Regions from separate parts of the Comamonas sp. CAH-2 genome, predicted to be linked through region 4. Evidence: riboswitches for the same ligand, from Rfam matches in the RefSeq annotation. Region 4 holds a riboswitch; each other region holds the start of a gene.

Region 1 (4,300 bases), on a different contig from region 4:
CGACCACGGCATGGCCGGCATTGCACTGGGCGCGCAGCAGCTCCATCACGCTGAGCTGGTGGTAGGGGTCCAGCGCCGCCACGGGCTCGTCGGCCAGCAGCAGCGGCGCCTGCACGGCCATGGCACGGGCCAGGCGCGCGCGGGCGCGTTCGCCGCCCGACAGCGCATGCAGGTGGCGCTCGGCCATGTCCGTCAAATGCATAGCGCTCAGCGCAGCATCCACGGCATTCTTATCGGTTTTTGATGTCGACGCCAGGCGCCAGCGGACTTGGTGTGGCAGGCGCCCCAGTGCCACGAAGTCACGCACCTGCAAGGGCCAGGCCACCTGGTCACCCTGGGCCAGGTAGGCCAGGCGCCTGGCGCGCTGGTGGGGGGCCAGGCGTGCCAGGTCCTCGCCATCCAGCAGCACCCGCCCCTGGTGCGGCAGCAGCTGGGCCAGGGCGCGCAGCACCGTGCTCTTGCCGGCGCCGTTGGGGCCGATCAGGGCCAACAGCTCACCCGACTGGACCTGGAACGATAGGTCCTGCACGCAGGTCTGACCCCGCCATGCCACCTGCAGCGACTCGACCGACAGCGTACGCATCAGCGATGCCTCCAGCGCTCGCGCACCACCAGGTAAAAGAAGAAAGGCGCGCCGATCAGGGCCGTGACCACGCCCAGCATCAGCTCCACCCGCCCGCTGAGCAGACGCAGCGCAATGTCCGCCCCCAGCAGCAGCACGGCCCCGCCCAGCGCACTGGGCAGCAGCAGGCGCGAAGGCCGGTAGCCCACGAGGCTGCGGAACAGGTGCGGCACCACCAGCCCGATGAAGCCGATGGACCCCGTCACCGCCACGCTGGCACCCACGCACAGCGCCGTGCCGGCAATCACCTGCGCGCGCAGCCGCGGCAGGTTCACGCCCATGCTGGCGGCCTCGTCCTCGCCCAGCGTCAGCGCATCCAGCTGGCGGCCGCTGCCGGCCAGGATCAGCAGCCCCAGTGCAATGAAAGGCAGGCACAGCCGCACCTCGTCGAAGCTGCGGTCGGCCAGCGAGCCCATCAGCCACAGCACGATGTCCTGCATGTCGGTGGGCGTGGGGGCCAGGTTGATGGCCAACGACGTCAGCGCCGCCATCAGCGAGGACATGGCCACGCCCGCCAGAATCAGGGTCAGATTGCTAGCGCCCCGGCTGGCGATGCGGTAGAGCACCAGCGTGGCGGCGGCCGCGCTGGCCATGGCCACCGTGGGCAACAGCCAGGCATTCCAGTGCCACAGCCCGAAATAGATGCACAGCACGGCACCCAGGCCGGCGCTGGAGCTGACGCCCAGCAGGCCGGGCTCTGCCAGCGGATTGCGCAGCAGGCCTTGCAGAGCCGCGCCCGCGACACCCAGCGACATGCCCACCAGCACCGCCAGCACCACGCGCGGCAGGCGGATTTCCTGCACGATGGCCTGGTGGCGCACGGCCAGATCGCTGGCGCCTGCGGGCTGCCAGGCCGCCGCCCACCAGTCCGCCACCCCGATGGACACCGAACCGATGCCCAGGGAGATGCCGGCCAGCACCAGCAGCAGGGCCAGCAGCCCGGTGTTCAGCAGCCAGACACGGGGCATGCCGGTGCGTGCGGTCCAGCGCATCATGGGGCCCCCTCGCGCAGCGCCACCCGGGCGGCAGGCCGCGGCAAAGCGTCGATCTGGGCGGCCACCGACTCGGCCGCCTCGATCAGTTGCCAGTTGCTGCAGCCCCAGTCGTTGTGCTGCAGCACCACCACGGGGATGTGCTGCAGCAGCTTTTGCATCTGCGGATGGCGGCTCAGCCCGGAGCGGGCGTAGGCCGCGTCATTGACCAGCCCGGGGGTGATGAAGATGTCGGGCGGGTTCTGCACGATGCGCTCCAGATCGATGCGCCCCCAGCCCTGCAGGCCCAGCGCGCTGGCATGGTTGCGCAGGCCGGCGGCCGTCAGCACGGCGTCCACATGCGTCTGCGCACCCGCGCTGCCGCCATTCGGGCGCAGGTACAGGACCTTGAAAGGCCGCGGTGTGGCGCGCAACTGCGCCAGTCTGGCGGACAGGCTGTCCAGCAGCGCCTGCGCGGCGGCCTCGCGCCCCAGGGCCTGGCCCATCTTGCGCGTGCTGCTGAAGATGCCCTCCCAGTCGGTGGGAAACGGCACCGTCACGATCTGCACGCCATGGCGCTGGAGCAAGGCCGTCTGGTGCCGGGCATTCCAGCGCCGCGAGGCCAGCACCACCTGGGGCTGCAAGTGCAGCACGTCCTCCGCCGTCGCTTCGTTGGCGGGAAACTGCCGGGCCTGGGCGGCCAGGGAAAAGCGCTGCGCATCCTGGCTCTGGCGCGACAGTGACAGGATCTGCTGCGGCGCTGCCAGGCTCAGCGCCAGGGTGTCGGCGCAGATGTTGGTGGACATCAGCGTGGGCAGCGCACCCGCCCCCACGGCCATGGGCAGGCCGGCGCACAGCGCCAGCAGCAGGGCCTGCAGCGGTGGCCGCATCAGAAGTCCACGCCCGCCTGCGCCTTCACGCCGGCCTGGAAGGCATGCCGGGTGTCGGCGATCTCGCTGACCGTGTCCGCCAGCGCCAGCAGCGGTGCCGGCGCACTGCGGCCGGTGATGACCACCGATTGTCCGGCGGGGCGGCGCTCCAGCGCCTGCAGCAGCTGGGGCAGCGCCAGATAGCCGTACTGCAGCATGAAGGTCAGCTCGTCGAGCACCACCAGGCGCAGGCTGGGGTCGGCCAGCATGCGCTGCGCCGCCTGCCAGGCCTGGTTGGCTGCGGGCAGGTCGGCGTCCCAGTCGCTGCGCTGCCAGGAACAGCCCGTGGCCATGGCGTGGTAGTCCACCTGGGCCCTCGCCCCCTGCCCCAGCAGCCCCTGCTGCTGCAAAAAGGTGACTTCACCCGAGGCGTGGGTGCCCGTGATGAACTGCACCACGCCGGCGCGCAGGCCATGGCCCAGGGCCCGGTACAGCATGCCGAAGGCCGAGGTGGTCTTGCCCTTGCCGTGGCCGGTCAGCAGCACGACGATGCCGCGCTCAACCTGGGCGCGCGCCATGGCGGCCTGCACCTGGGCTTTCTTGTCCTGCATGCGTTCAGCATGCTGTTGTTTGAACGTGAGGTCCATGCTCTCCCCGAGCCATTTCCATGGAAAGGCATGCCCATACGGGAAGGTGGTGTGTGTGCGGCGGGCCGGCGCCCCGCCAAGGCGGGATGGAACCTGTCAGCAAACGGCCCACACCCCGTGGCATACAACTGCGTGCCAACAGGTCGGTATTCTGGCTTGCCGTCATACAGCGCACACCGCCTTCCCGGGGGGCTCCCAGTGGCATCGAAGTGTGTCTGTCAGGCTTACAGCAGCGGGGGCTGCGCCGGAATGCTCCACACCAAGGGTGTGAGGTCACCGGACTTCCCGTTTCACCCCACGCACGCGGGTGCGGCGGGGCTCCTGTTGGAGTGCGGATTATAGAAGCGACTGCCGCCCCCGCGGCGCAGACTGCGCGCGGCGCGCGCTACAGGGCGCATTGCATGTGGATGGTGTGCCAGGGCGCGGCCGTTTCGCGCTGCACCACCTGAAAGCCCTGCTGCTGCCAGAACTCCAGCGCGCCCGGCAGGAACGGGTGCGTGTGCAGGTACAGCAGCTGCACCCCCTGGGCGATGGCGTGCTGGCGCACGTGGTCCAGCAAGGCAACGGCCAGCCCCTGCCGGCGCCACACCGGGGCGACGAACAGGCGCACCACCTCCACCACGCGCAGCGCGCCGAAATCCAGTTGCGCGAAGCGGCCATCGTAGGCGCGGTAGGCAATGCTGCCCACCATGCCGTGCTGCGGATGCCGGGCCGCCCACATGCAGCCCGTGCCCGCCGCGTACACCTGCTCAAAATGCTGCAGATCCGCGGGGGTTTGCTGCGGATCCACCAGCGTGCCGAACATCTGCTGGCGGGCCGTGTGCAAGAAGTCCTGCACCGCCTCCAGGCGGTGGACGGGCGCAATGGCCATGCATTCGGGAAGGGACATATCAGACTGGAAACAGGTGTCCACGCAGACGGTGCCTGCGCCAGACGCTACAAAATCAGCTACATTACCCGAACTTTGGTTCCGCAAGGACATGCGCCAGCCACCGCCAGCCGCATGAGGGAATCCAATGACCGCCGCCCGCTTCAGGGTCTGGCGGCCGAATGGAACTGCCCCCGCAACTGTAGGCAACGAGCCCGCCCCATCCGCCACTGAATCCACATTCGGGAAGGCGGGGCGACGCGATGACGTGCCAGTCAGGAGACCTGCCAAAGCACCAACCATCGATTGCCGGCGGGGTGTCC
Region 2 (4,300 bases), on a different contig from region 4:
TGATGGGCTTGAGCGGACCGTCGTACGAGGAGGTGGAGGGGGCGGTCGCGCAACCAGCGAGCCAAACCACGCTGGCGAGGACTAAAAGATGGCGCAAATTCATCGGAATGCGTTTTTCCATTCACGCAGCGCTGCGAACACGCTGGCGGGTTGTGTAGGGTCTACGGTGGAGCAAAAGTGGTGTGCGCTGTGCGCAACCTCTGTAACGTCGCAACGTAGAAAAGGGTTGATTGCCAGCTCCTGCCCCAGCGTCGAGGGCAGGGTGGGCTGCTGTTGCTGGCGCAGTGCCTCGCAACGCGCGCGATATTGGAGCAGGGCCGGGTTGCTTGGTTCCACCGCGCAGGCAAATTTCAGATTGCTCAGAGTGTATTCATGGGCGCAAAACACACGGGTGTCGTGTGGCAAAGCCGCCAGCGTCTGCAGCGAGTCGTACATCTGCTGCGCCGTGCCCTCGAACAGGCGGCCACAGCCGCCGGAGAACAGCGTGTCGCCGCAAAACAGCAGCGGGGCCGCATCCGCGGGGGCGCAGTACCAGGCGATGTGGCCGGCGGTGTGGCCGGGCACTTCCAGCACCTGCCAGTCCTGCCCCAGCAGGCGGATGCGGCTGTGCGCGTCGACGCGCACCACGGGCTCGGGCAGGGGCTCGTAGGCCGGGCCGTAGACCGTGGCGCCGGTGGCGCGGCACAGCGCGTCCACGCCGCCGACATGGTCGGCATGGTGGTGGGTCACTAGAATGGCTTGCAGCTGCAGGCCCTGGGCGTGCAGCGCCGCTTGAACGGGCCCGGCGTCGCCAGGGTCCACCACCACGGCGTGCTGGCCGTCGTGCAGCAGCCAGATGTAATTGTCAGAAAACGCAGGCAACGGCAACAGGTTCATGAACGATGCAAAGCAAGAGGGCCATCCGTGGATGGCCAAGGCATTTGGCCGCTATCTGCTCGACTGGGAGCAGCAGCGGTGTGATGAGGCGGTGGCGGATATTTTCGGCTATCACAGCGTGCAACTGGGCTGGCCCCTGCTGCAAGCGCTGCGCCACAACCGCATGCCCAACCGCTGGGTGGCCGCGCAAAGCACCGATTGGAACCTTGAACCCGGGGCTTGCCAAGTCCCTGAAGGTGTACAACTGTTGTGCGCCCCCGAGGCACTGCCGTTCGCCGAGTCCAGCGTCGACCTGCTGGTCCTGCCCCACACCCTCGAACATTGCCAGGACCCGCATGCTGCCTTGCGCGAAGCGGTGCGCGTGCTGGTGCCCGAAGGGCGGCTGCTGCTGTTTGGGCTCAACCCCTATAGCCTGTGGGGGCTTCAGCATGGGCTGGAGCGTGTGCCGGAGCCTGGGTTGAACGCCTGGCGCGGCCTGCCGTACTGGCGCGTGCGCGATTGGCTGCAGGTGCTGGCCATGGACGTGGTGGCCGCCGATTTCGGTTGCCACGCCCCGGCGCTGGAGGCGCCAGCCTGGCTGCAGCGCTGGCGCTGGATGGATAGGCTGGGCAACAAGGCCTGGCCGGTGCTGGGCGGTGCATACTGCGTGCTGGCTGTGAAAAAGGTGCATGGCATGCGCCTGCTGGAGCCTGCGTGGCGCAAACGTGCGCCCGCGGCGCAGGCCCGCCCGGCGGCCGCGTGCCAGCAAGCACCACAAAGGAAAGAAATTTGAACCAAGTAGTGATTTACACGGACGGGGCCTGCAAGGGCAACCCGGGGCCGGGCGGCTGGGGCGTGCTGATGCAGGCCGGGCCGCACACCAAGGAGTTGTTTGGCGGCGAGCGCGAGACCACCAACAACCGCATGGAGCTGACCGCCGTGATCGAAGCGTTGCGCGCCCTCAAGCGCCCCTGCGATGTGACGCTGTTCCTGGACAGCGAGTACGTGCGAAAGGGCATCACGGAATGGATCCACGGCTGGAAAGCCAAGGGCTGGAAGACCTCGACCAAGCAGCCGGTGAAGAACGTCGAGCTGTGGCAGGCGCTGGATGCGCTGGTCAGCGGTGCGGGACACCGCATCGAGTGGCGCTGGGTCAAGGGCCATGCGGGCGATCCGGGCAACGAGCGGGCCGATGCCCTGGCCAACCTGGGCGTGGACCGGGCGCTGGGCAGGATTTGAAAAGATAGCGCCTGGCGCTGAATGAATAAGGGCTTCAGATAGGTTTGTATCTGAAGCCCTTTGTTTTTGTGCGGATGCTGCTCATTTTTTGTGCAGCCCTGCGCCTGGCTGCGGCACTGCTGTGCGGTGCACCATGGCCCGTCACGTCCAGTTAGAATCGCCAGCTTGCATTGTTGGTGCTCGCAACTTGGTTCGCAAGATTGCAGTTCAACGGGAAGCAGGATGGTGGGTCGGCCTTCGACCTGACCTAGCCTGCGCTGCCCCCGCAACGGTGAGTCCCTGGCGCCCGTCATAGCGCCCCTCCATCAACACAGCCACTGGGTGCCTTGAACAAGCACGTGGGAAGGCGATGGACTGAGGGACCAGCCCGGATACCGGCCAACATTCGTGTGTCTGCCCCCAGGGCAGGCATGTTTGCCCATTGTCGGCGGGGAGGCTGACACGGGTGGAATCTGGTGATGTTTCCAATGAATGTGTTCGAACAACGGCGTCAGCGTGCCTGGATGCCGGCGATGGCGTGGCGCCCGGTCTCTCTGGCGGTGGTCTGTCTGGCGGGCCTGGTGCTGCCGGCGGCCGCGGCGGCCCTGGATGAGGTGGTGGTCTCGGCCACGCGCTCCGAGCAGCGCCTGAGCGAAGTGCTGGCGGATGTGACGGTGCTGGACGGGGAGGCCCTGGAGCGCAGCGGCGCCCTGGCGCTGGAAGATGTCATGGCCAAGGTGCCGGGCATCCAGATCACCCGCACCGGTGGCCCGGGTTCGGACACCAACCTGTTCCTGCGCGGGGCGCACAAGCAGCACACGGCGGTGTATGTCGACGGCATCCGCATCGATGCCCAGAATGGCTCCGGCGGCGCCCCCTGGGAGACGCTGCCGCTGGAATCGATCGAGCGCATCGAGGTGCTGCGCGGCGCGGTCGGTGCGCTGTATGGCTCGGATGCCATGGCGGGCACGGTGCAGATCTTCACCCGCCGTGGCGAGACCGGCTTCAAGCCCCATGTGTCCGTGGGCGCGGGCTCGTACGGCACCAAGAAGGGCACGGCCGGATTCAGCGGCGGGCAGGGCGCCTGGGACTATGCCCTGGGCCTGTCCTATGCCGACAGCGAGGGCTTCGATGCCAAGACCGGGGGCACCCGCCGCAACGTGGACAAGGACGGCTACGTGCGCAAATCGGCGAATGCGCGCGTGGGCCTGCAGCTCAGCGCGGGCCAGCGCCTGGACGTCACTGCCCTGACCAGCGATTCGAACGCTGGCTACGACAGCCGCGCCCAGGGCAACGACCGTGCGGTCCGCACCCTGGATGCCTATGGCCTGAACTGGCAGGGTGACTGGACGCCCGCGTGGCGCACGCGTGTGGCCGTGAGCCAGTCGCGCCACGGCTACGACACCTGGACGGCCACGCACTACCGCACCGAAACCCTGCTGCGCAACTACCTGGTGCACAACGAATGGCGCAGCCGCGTGGGCACTTTCTCGGTGCTGGCCGAGCGGCGCGAGGACACGCTGGAGAATACCAGCCTGGTGGGCGGTGACGCGCGCTCGCGCCACCAGAACGCGCTGGGCCTGGGCTATGGCCTGCACTGGCAGCAGCACGCCGTGCAACTGAACCTGCGCCATGACCGGGACAGCGACTTTGGCGGCAAGCGCACGGCCACACTGGCCTATGGCTGGGACTTCGCCCCGCACTGGAAGGCCACGGCCTCGGTGGGCACCGGCTTTCGCGTGCCCACGCTGTTCCAGCGCTTCTCGCAGAACGGCGATGCCAGCCTGAAGCCCGAGGAAAGCCGCAACATGGAACTGGGGCTGCGCTGGGGCGACAAGGACCGCGCGTTCAGCGCCACGGCCTACCGCAACAAGATTGAAAACCTGGTGGTCTATGCCGCCAAGCAGGGCACCTGCCCGGTGGCGCTCAGCCAGGGCTGCTACCTGAACGTGGACGAGGCCCAGCTGGAAGGCATCACCCTGGCCGGCAACTGGCGCGCGGGTGTGGTGAAGTGGTATGCGTCGGTGGATTTCCAGAACCCGCGCAACGCCCAGACCGGCCGCTTGCTGCAGCGCCGCTCGCAGCGCTATGCGACCCTGGGGGTTGAGGGCACCCTGGCGGGCTGGACCCTGGGCACCGAGCTGCAGGCGGCCAGCCGCCGCTTCAACGACGATGCGGAGGCCGTCAAGTCCCTGGGTGGCTACACCCTGGTGAACCTGTCCGCCTC
Region 3 (4,300 bases), on a different contig from region 4:
GACAGCGTCGTTGCGCCGTTCATCGATGCACAAGGTCGTGTGGAGAAGTACGTCTCCATCCGTACCGACATCACGGACCGCAAGCGCACCGAGCTGGAGCTGCAACGCACCCTGGCACTGCTGCGCTCCGTGCTGGAGGCATCGACCCAAGTTGCAATTGTGGCGACCGACACGCGGGGCGTAGTCTCGCTGCTGAACCGGGGGGCTGAGCTGCTGCTCAACACGGACGCCGATACCGTCGTAGGGAAAATGCAAGTCCTGGAGTTTCTGGAAGTGAATGGTGGGGATCCGGCCGAGAGCCTCGACGACGATGGCATTGAGTTTCCCATGCTCGGATTCCGTGGGCCGACCGACATGGCCAAGTTCTACCAAGCCACACAGAATCCCAAGACGCAGTGGTCCATGGTGCGTGCCGATGGTTTGCGTGTGCCGGTCTCGCTGGCAGTGACACGGATGCAGGATGCCAGCGATCAGTTCATCGGTTATCTGGGCATCGCTTCAGACATTCGCCTGCGCTTGGAGCAGGAGCAATCGCTGCGCGTCGCCATGCACCAGGCGAATGCGGCAAATGATGCCAAGAGCCGCTTTCTGGCGAATATGAGCCATGAAATTCGCACACCGATGAATGCCGTGCTGGGCCTGTCGTACCTGCTGTCACGCACCGCCTTGAGTGAAGAGCAGCAAGGCATGCTGCGCAGCGTCCAGGTCGCCGGCAAGGCGCTTCTGGCGGTCATCAATGATATTTTGGACTTCTCTAAGATCGAGGCCGGCGAGATGGCGTTGGAGCGTGTGCCCGTTGATCTGAACCAGGTGGTGCGCGATGTCGCTGCGCTGATCGCCCTGCAGGCGCGTGAAAAAGGCGTGGCCTTTGTGGTGGATGTGGATGAACCTGTGCCCCAGCCTCTGGAAGGCGACAGCGTTCGCCTGCAGCAAATCCTCATCAACCTGCTGAGCAATGCCATCAAATTCACGGACGCCGGAGAAGTGCGTCTGACCGTGCGCCACAAGGCACTGGGCAGCGGCACGTTCCAGGTGCAGATCAGTGTCAAGGACACCGGTATCGGCATCGATGAAGAAGCCCGCAAGCGCCTGTTTGCGCCATTCGTGCAAGCCGATCTGTCCACCACCCGCCGATATGGGGGCACCGGGCTGGGCCTGTCAATTGTCAAGCAGCTGGTGGAGATGATGCGTGGCACTGTCGAGGTGCACAGCACCGCGGGCCAAGGCAGCCTGTTTGTGGTCACCCTCCCCATGTATCGCAGTGCCGGACTGTTGCTGCACCGGGATGCGGTACCGCCCATCCCTGCCGGGCGTGGTCTGTTGGGCGCACGCCTGCTGGTGGTGGATGACAACGAAACCAACCAGGAAATTGCTGCGCTGATCCTGAAATCCGAAGGCGCCACCGTCGACGTTACCGCCAATGGCCAGGCAGCCCTTGCCATGCTGCAAGCGAGTGCACCACCCTACGATGCCGTGCTCATGGATGTGCACATGCCGGTACTCAATGGGCTGGATGCCACGCGGCAGATCCGTGCGGCCCAGCATACGGCCCAACTGCCTGTGATTGGACTTACCGCCGGGGTCTCATTGACAGAACAGACCGAGGCCATGGACGCCGGTATGAACGCCGTCGTCGGCAAACCTTTTGATCCACCGGAGTTGATCCGCATTCTCTGGCGTTGTCTGCCGGCACTGGCGCAGCGCAATCGCATGGTGGCAGCGCCCGCCCCTGCCGCCAACTCGGCATCGGTCCCCGGTGATTGGCCTGCACTGCCGGGCGTGTCGGCCATCCAGTCGTTTGTCCGGCTCAAGGGGCACGCGCCGCTGCTATGGCAACTGGCGCGGCGCATCCTGGATGGCGTGCACCATTTAGCGATGCCTTCGGCAACGCCAACGGCGGAAGATTTTCAGGCTTTGAAAACCAGACTGCACGACCTCAAAGGCATGTCGGGCTCGATGGGCGCTGAACAGCTGTACCAATTGATCAGCCAGGCTGAAGACGCCGCCAAGTCGCAGCAAACGGAGAAGCTGCGGGCATTGATCGCCCAAATCCAACCGAGCTTGCAGGGGTGGGACGCCGTGCTGGCCCCCGCAGAGGACGATGCCAAAGCTGCGGATGCAGGCGTGGAGGGGAACACTGGCCACGATGTCACCGGGGGCGAGGCGCCGGTGTTGCCTCCGCTGGATGCGGCCACGCGCGCCCATCTCGAATCGCTGCGTGCCGCCTTGCAGCGCCATGATCTGGACGCCCTGGACCACTGGGAGGCCCTGGCCCCTGGACTGGCACCCAGGCTGCGTCCAGACCAGTTTGCCGTGCTCAAACTACGCATAGAAACGCTGGCATTTGATGCGGCATTGAATGTGTTGAACGAAGTACCGTTCGATTGAACCGCTTGCTTCTGGCAGCCTGGAACTGGAAACCTTCCCCACCGAGGCCCATGGCCGCAGACACGCGCATTTGCGGCAGGAGGGGCGCCCCCAGCCTGCGCTGGCTGCACATGGTGCGGGGCATGGCAACCGCCCACGGCGACTGCGCCTGCAGGGCCTGGACTAACACCAGGGCGCGGACCTTGTCAGCTCGTGTGGTCCGAGGGTGAATGGCCGTGGGGCACTCCTGCGGGTCCGTCCCCTTGTCCACGGCGCATCCAAACTTGCACCGTTGCTACGATATACTGAGCCGCAAATTGGACCGGAAAGGTGGCGGCGCACGCTGTGCGCCCCATTTCCCAGCCAATTTCACGCAACAGGTGCCCGGGTTCAATCCCGGGTTAAACGGGAACAGGGTGCAATGCCCTGGCTGCCCCCGCAACGGTAAGCAGATCAATCCGAATCAGGGTTCTTGCATGCAAGAACCAGCCACTGGCGTTTTACGTGGCCCCTCACGGGGTGTGCGGAAGCGCTGGGAAGGCGATCGGCAGGCCTTTGGCCATCTGTCAGCCCGGATACCGGCCTGTTGAGCGCTGTGCAATGGAGCTCACCCTCCTCTTGCCAGCATGTGCAACGACCGTCTGCGGGGAGCAGCGTGATGGCCACCAGCTAGCGACAAGAGCTGCGTACGCAGCCTCAGCTTCGCAGCATGGATTCGTCACTTGCAGGCAGACGGCCAGCCTCTTTTGACACCATGCACCATCTCGCCTTGCCTTTCGCCCTGATTGGGCTTGTACCTGCGGCCTGCGCCATCGCTGCGGATGCTCCGGCCGAACCGGCCCCCACCCTGCGCGACAGCGCCGCCCCTCCAGCCCAACTGCCCACGGTCCACGTCACGGACCGTGCCGAAGGCGGCCTGGGCCTGTCGCACGCCACCACCTCAGGCAGTCGCACCGGCATCGCCACGCGCGATCTGCCGGCCAGCCTGGACACGGTGGGCGAGCAAACCTGGCAGGAGCGCGGGGACAGCCGCATGGCCGACATCATCGGCCGCACCGTGGGCATGACGCCGCTGTCTGCGACCAGCTACAGCAGCCTGTCCTTCAGCACCCGCGGGTTTACGGGCACCAACTCGGTCGGCATTGCCGAAGACGGCGTGCGCCTGAGTGTGGCCTCGTCGACCACGCCCTACCCGGCCAACAGCTGGGGCTATGAGCGTGTGGAGGTGCTGCGCGGCCCGGCCTCCATCGTCTATGGCACGGGCACCGTCGGTGCCACAGCGAACGTCGTGCGCAAGCAGCCCACGCGCGAAACGGTGCGCGAGGTGCTGGTCGGTGCCGGCTCACACGGCGCGTCCAGGCTGGGCCTGGGCATGGGCGGGGCGCTGAGCGACACGGTGACCTACCGGGTCGACGCCTATGGCCACTACACCAACGGTGAGCACGACATGGCCCGTGCCCGTGGCGGCAAGCTGATGAGCACGCTGCGCTGGCAGCCCACGCCCGCGCTGCGCCTGGAGCTGCTGGCCGATGTGAGTGACGAACGGCCCGCGCGCTATTTCGGCACCCCCACGCTCAACGGCGCCATCGTGCCCGAGCTGCTGGGCCGCAACTTCAACACCACCGACAGCCGCATCCGCATCCAGGACCAGCGCCTGCGCGCCCGGGCCCAGTACCAGGCCAACGCCTGGCTGACCGTGAGCAACGAGCTCTACCGCTTCCAGGCCAACCGCTACTGGCGCAACATCGAGGCCTACCGCTACCTGCCGGCGACCCAACAGGTGGCGCTCTCGGACTATCTGGAGCTGTCGCACGACCTGGTGCAAACCGGCAACCGGCTGGAGGCCGCCATCCAGACCGGGGCGCACAAGCTGGTCATCGGCTGGGAAGCCAGCCAGGCCCAATTCGACTTTGCCCGCAACGATTACGCCGGC
Region 4 (4,300 bases):
GCACAGCCCGCCTTCGATTGCACACTGTTTTCGCTGGAACCCAGTGACCGCGCCTGGCTGCACGCCCGCATCGCCCAGCGCTTCCAGGCGATGCTGGACGCCGGCTTCATCGACGAAGTGCAAGCCCTGCGCGCGCGCGGCGACCTGCACCCCGACCTGCCCAGCATGCGCTGCGTGGGCTACCGCCAGGTCTGGGAAGAGCTGGACTGGCAGGTCCGCAAGAACACCCCGCAACTGAACATGCACCTGGTGCGCGAAAAGGGCATTGCCGCCACGCGCCAGTTGGCCAAGCGCCAGATCACCTGGCTGCGCAGCATGCCCCAGCGCCACACCATCGCCTGCGACGACCCGCTGGCCACCATGCAACTGGTCCAGGCCGCGCTGCAGTGCCTGCCGGCCTGACCAGCCCCCGGACCACACAGGCAAGGGGACACGCACCAGCCTTCCCGGTGCAGGACCGGGCTGGCCCCGGCCAAGGATGGGGCGATGGCCCGGCCCACTGCGCCCGGTCCAATGACCGAGGCCTTCGGAGGCCTGTCGGTGCCCCCTGTGCCTGGACACCCCCGCCTGCCAGGGCGACACTTACCTCTGCTTACCGGCACCGGCCGCCGAGGCCTTAGCCTTGGACCAGGAGTTGCCCATGAAAACCATGACCCTTTGCGCCACCGCCCTGTGCCTTGCACTGGCCCTGGGTGGCTGCGCCCAGCGCGCGCAGTACTACCAGCCCTCGGACACCAGCGCCCGCAGCGGCAGTGGCATCACCGTGTATGGCGAGATCGACGCCAGCGTGGTGCATTCGCGCTGAGCGCGCTGGACACACACCCCACGCCACAGGCTCCGTGCGTGTGGGCGATGCCGCATGTGTACGCACACAGTGCAAGCACCAACTTTCAGCACAACCCCTGCCATTCCACAGCCTGGATGCACGTCCCAGCGCTGCGGGCTCCTGCGCCGCGCAACCCGTGCGGGCGGGAAGCCCGGTATCATCCCCGTCCACTGCCTCCCACGAGGCGGTAACCACGTTATCGGTGCCCAGGTCGGTCACGCCCTGGGTTAAACGGGAAACAGGTGCGCGCCATCCCCCGATGGATGCAATGCCTGTGCTGCCCCCGCAACGGTAAGTGCGAGTCTGTGGAACCTGTGCCACTGGGACGACAACGTCCTGGGAAGGCGTTCCACATGTCCGGTTAACCGGACCAACGCACCAGCCCGGAGACCGGCCGAAACGTACAGAGTCGGATGCGCTGCGGGGTGGCAGCGACGAGTGCGGCATGTTGGCTGCCTTCAGCAGCCCCCTTCCCCGAACGCGGTGCATCCATGTACGCAACGCCGCCGCCTGCGGGGACGCAGGATCGCGGCCTGATGAGTGATGTCCATGCCCTTCCGTCCTTCCCCCTGTTCCCTGGCTGTGGGAACCGCCCTGTCCTTGCTGGCGGCCCCTGCCAGCGCCCAGTCCAGCCTCAGCGAGCCCATCGTGGTCTCGGCCACACGCATCGACATGCACGACCAGGATGCGCCCTATGCGTCCGAGGTGCACACCCGCAGCGACATCGAGCGCTCAGGCGCGCATTCGCTGTTCGACTATCTGGCGCAGCAAAGCTCGCTGCAGATCAGCCCCAGCTACGGCAACCGCTACACCCCGCAGATCAGCATGCGGGGCTATGGCAATGACGGCTCCAGAACCTGGTGATCTCGGTCGATGGCCGTCGGCTCAACAACATCGACTCCATCCCGCAGCTCATCGGCTCGATCTCGCTCAGCGACATCGAGCGCATCGAAATCACCAAGGGCAGCGGCGCCGTGATGTTCGGTGACGGCGCCACCGCCGGCACGATCCAGATCTACACCAAGCCGCGCAGCGGCGTCAGCCTGGAAACCTATGCGGGCGATCACGGGCAACGCGGCGCCATCGCCTCGGCAGGCCTGGTCCGCGAGCGCTTCGATCTGTCGGCCACCCTGGACCACAGCCATGTGAACGGTTTCAGCAGCCCCGACCCCACGGGCCACCGGGACCAATCGGAAGCCAACACCTGGCGTGTGGCCGGTGCCCTCAAGCCGGTGGAAGGCCTGCGCCTGGACATGGAGGCCGGCGCCTCGCACATCGACACGCGCTACCCGAATCCGCTGACGCAGGCACAGTTCAACGCCCACCCCGGCATGCACACCGGCGCTGCCTACACCCAGCAGAAGCTGCAAAGCGACCACTGGAGCCTGGGTGCCGAGTACCGCGTGAACCGCCAGTGGAAGCTGTCGGCCCGCCACCACGATGAGGACAAGTCCTCGCTGTTCCCCAGCTTTCCCCCCGCCGCCCAGTACCGCTATGCGTCCAACGAAGTGGCGGCGCAGTACCAGCACGATGCGCTGATCCTGAATGCGGGTTATCAGAACTTCGATGGCCAACGCACGCAATCCGGCAGCACCACCAAGCACAACCGCGGCCTGTTCCTGCAGGGGCAGTACATGCTGGAGGCGCTCACCCTGTCCGCCGGCATCCGCCGCGAGGAAGTCACCTACCGCCACAACCCGCTCAGCGGCCAGTCCCTGCAATCCGAGCAGCGCCTGACCTCGTGGGAGCTGGGTGCCAACCACCGCCTGTCGCCGCAGCTGGCACTGTTTGCGAACTACAGCGATGCCTTCGTCACCCCGGACGTGGATCGTTTCTTCTTCACCGACTGGAGCTCGGGCTCGCCCGTCACCGCCTTCAACGGCTTCATCGAACCCGCCAAGGCGCGCACGCTGACCGTGGGCGCCAACCACCAGACGGCACGCCACCGCCTGAAACTGTCGGCCTTCTACGCCAAGCTCTCGAACGAGATCTACTACTTCGAGACCGGTCCGTTCTCCGGCATCAACACCAACATCGACCAATCCCACAAGTACGGCCTGGAGCTACAGGACCGCGTGCAGATCACCCCGCGGCTGTCCGGCCACATCAACTACGCCTGGACACGCGCCATCATCGACCGCGAGAACGACGGCGGCGGCGCTTTCGATGGCAAGGAGTTGCCGGGCGTGTCGCGCCACAGCGTGGTGCTGGGCCTCAACCTGCGCGTCGCGGAGCGTGGCAACCTGCACCTGTCGCACACCTGGCGCAGCAGCACCTGGGCCGCGGGCGACTTTGACAACAACAACGCCCAGCGGCAGAAAGCCTTCCAGAGCACGGACCTGACCTACCGCCACCAGCTGGACAAGCACCTGGACATGTACGTGGGCGTCAGCAACCTGCTGGACCGCAAGAACGGCATCTGGGTGCGCGACGACGCCATCTACCCCGTGCAGTTCGAGCGCACCTGGAAACTGGGCGCACGCGTGCAGTTCTGACCCCGTGCCCCTGCCGCGCCCACGCCCGGGCGTGGTACAGCAGTGGGACATCCCCACCGACCCCATGCCCCGCATGCCCCATGCGACCAGCGACGGCCAGAGCGCCGCACTGGCCGCTTGGGGCAGGTGCAAGACCCAGCCTTCAGCGCCCGGCAGGTGGCGTGCCTCACCCAGCGCCACACCGTCGGTGCCTCGGTGCAGACACCGTGCACGGCCTGCGCCCCGCACGACCTCTCCAGCCCAAAGGCGTGCCAGACGCAGACCAAATCGGACCCACTCGATGGCCGGTACCCTGCCCCACCACCACGCCATCCCGCCCGCCAGCACACCGTCCGCCTGATTTAGGTACAGTGATGCCCCCTGCACGCCCTGCGTGCCCGCCGAAAAGAACACCATGACCCAAGATCCACAGCGCCAGAGCGAACTCAAAAAAATCGAAATGTGCGATGCCTGCGCCGGCATCCAGCGCAGCTGGCGCAAAGCCCCCGGCCACGTCGAGCTGGCCCAGGGCAGCAACTACAAGCGCGAACGTGCCACTGGCATGGTCACCGTCACCCGCTACGTCTGCGAGCGCTGCGGCACCAACTGGGAATACGAGAACGACAAGAACAACATGCACGCCGGTTGGTCCCTGACCGGCCGCCGTCCCACCAAAGACTGAAATTTTCAAAAAAGATAGCTGGTCGCTCAGTATCTACAAGCTGCACTGCCCAAAAAGGCAAAAATGGGGCATGCCCGTCGCACCGCCAGGCCCATGCCCCACGCTCCATCGCTTTCTGCCTTGCAGCATTGCGGAGGCTGTCGGAACTGGCAGGCGCGCAACGGCTGGGTCTTCGCGGGGCTACGCTCTCGCCCCAATTTCAGCCACCATGTCCGTCAAGACAGCGGCTGGCACCGTGCGGCAGTCGAATCCACCCCGGTAGGTTTTTTTCAGCATCGGCGCGTGTGGCTGGCCGCAGGTGTGACCGTCATCGGTGCT

What was found. A riboswitch is a leader RNA that binds a small molecule or an ion and turns the genes downstream of it on or off. The one in region 4 is predicted to bind cobalamin.
Region 1: linked by a shared signal. The riboswitch ahead of cobO (cob(I)yrinic acid a,c-diamide adenosyltransferase) and the one ahead of FYM52_RS19070 (TonB-dependent receptor plug domain-containing protein) in region 4 are both predicted to bind cobalamin.
Region 2: linked by a shared signal. The riboswitch ahead of FYM52_RS05295 (TonB-dependent receptor domain-containing protein) and the one ahead of FYM52_RS19070 (TonB-dependent receptor plug domain-containing protein) in region 4 are both predicted to bind cobalamin.
Region 3: linked by a shared signal. The riboswitch ahead of FYM52_RS01960 (TonB-dependent siderophore receptor) and the one ahead of FYM52_RS19070 (TonB-dependent receptor plug domain-containing protein) in region 4 are both predicted to bind cobalamin.

The regions. Positions count from the first base shown of each region.
Region 1 is NZ_VSWF01000001.1:190,648-194,947, reverse strand. It holds gene FYM52_RS00895 (ABC transporter ATP-binding protein) at 1-583, opposite strand, end outside; gene FYM52_RS00890 (iron ABC transporter permease) at 583-1,617, opposite strand; gene FYM52_RS00885 (ABC transporter substrate-binding protein) at 1,614-2,483, opposite strand; gene cobO (cob(I)yrinic acid a,c-diamide adenosyltransferase) at 2,483-3,109, opposite strand; cobalamin riboswitch at 3,233-3,449, opposite strand; gene FYM52_RS00875 (GNAT family N-acetyltransferase) at 3,495-3,998, opposite strand; cobalamin riboswitch at 4,058-4,284, shown strand.
Region 2 is NZ_VSWF01000005.1:25,286-29,585, forward strand. It holds gene FYM52_RS05275 (transglycosylase SLT domain-containing protein) at 1-103, opposite strand, end outside; gene gloB (hydroxyacylglutathione hydrolase) at 100-876, opposite strand; gene FYM52_RS05285 (class I SAM-dependent methyltransferase) at 875-1,648, shown strand; gene rnhA (ribonuclease HI) at 1,645-2,094, shown strand; cobalamin riboswitch at 2,252-2,492, shown strand; gene FYM52_RS05295 (TonB-dependent receptor domain-containing protein) at 2,553-4,300, shown strand, end outside.
Region 3 is NZ_VSWF01000001.1:446,072-450,371, reverse strand. It holds gene FYM52_RS01965 (PAS domain S-box protein) at 1-2,388, shown strand, start outside; cobalamin riboswitch at 2,729-2,969, shown strand; gene FYM52_RS01960 (TonB-dependent siderophore receptor) at 3,122-4,300, shown strand, end outside.
Region 4 is NZ_VSWF01000051.1:10,423-14,722, forward strand. It holds gene miaA (tRNA (adenosine(37)-N6)-dimethylallyltransferase MiaA) at 1-402, shown strand, start outside; gene FYM52_RS17505 (hypothetical protein) at 641-805, shown strand; cobalamin riboswitch at 1,010-1,240, shown strand; gene FYM52_RS19070 (TonB-dependent receptor plug domain-containing protein) at 1,376-1,690, shown strand; gene FYM52_RS17510 (TonB-dependent receptor domain-containing protein) at 1,687-3,321, shown strand; gene FYM52_RS17515 (hypothetical protein) at 3,716-3,982, shown strand.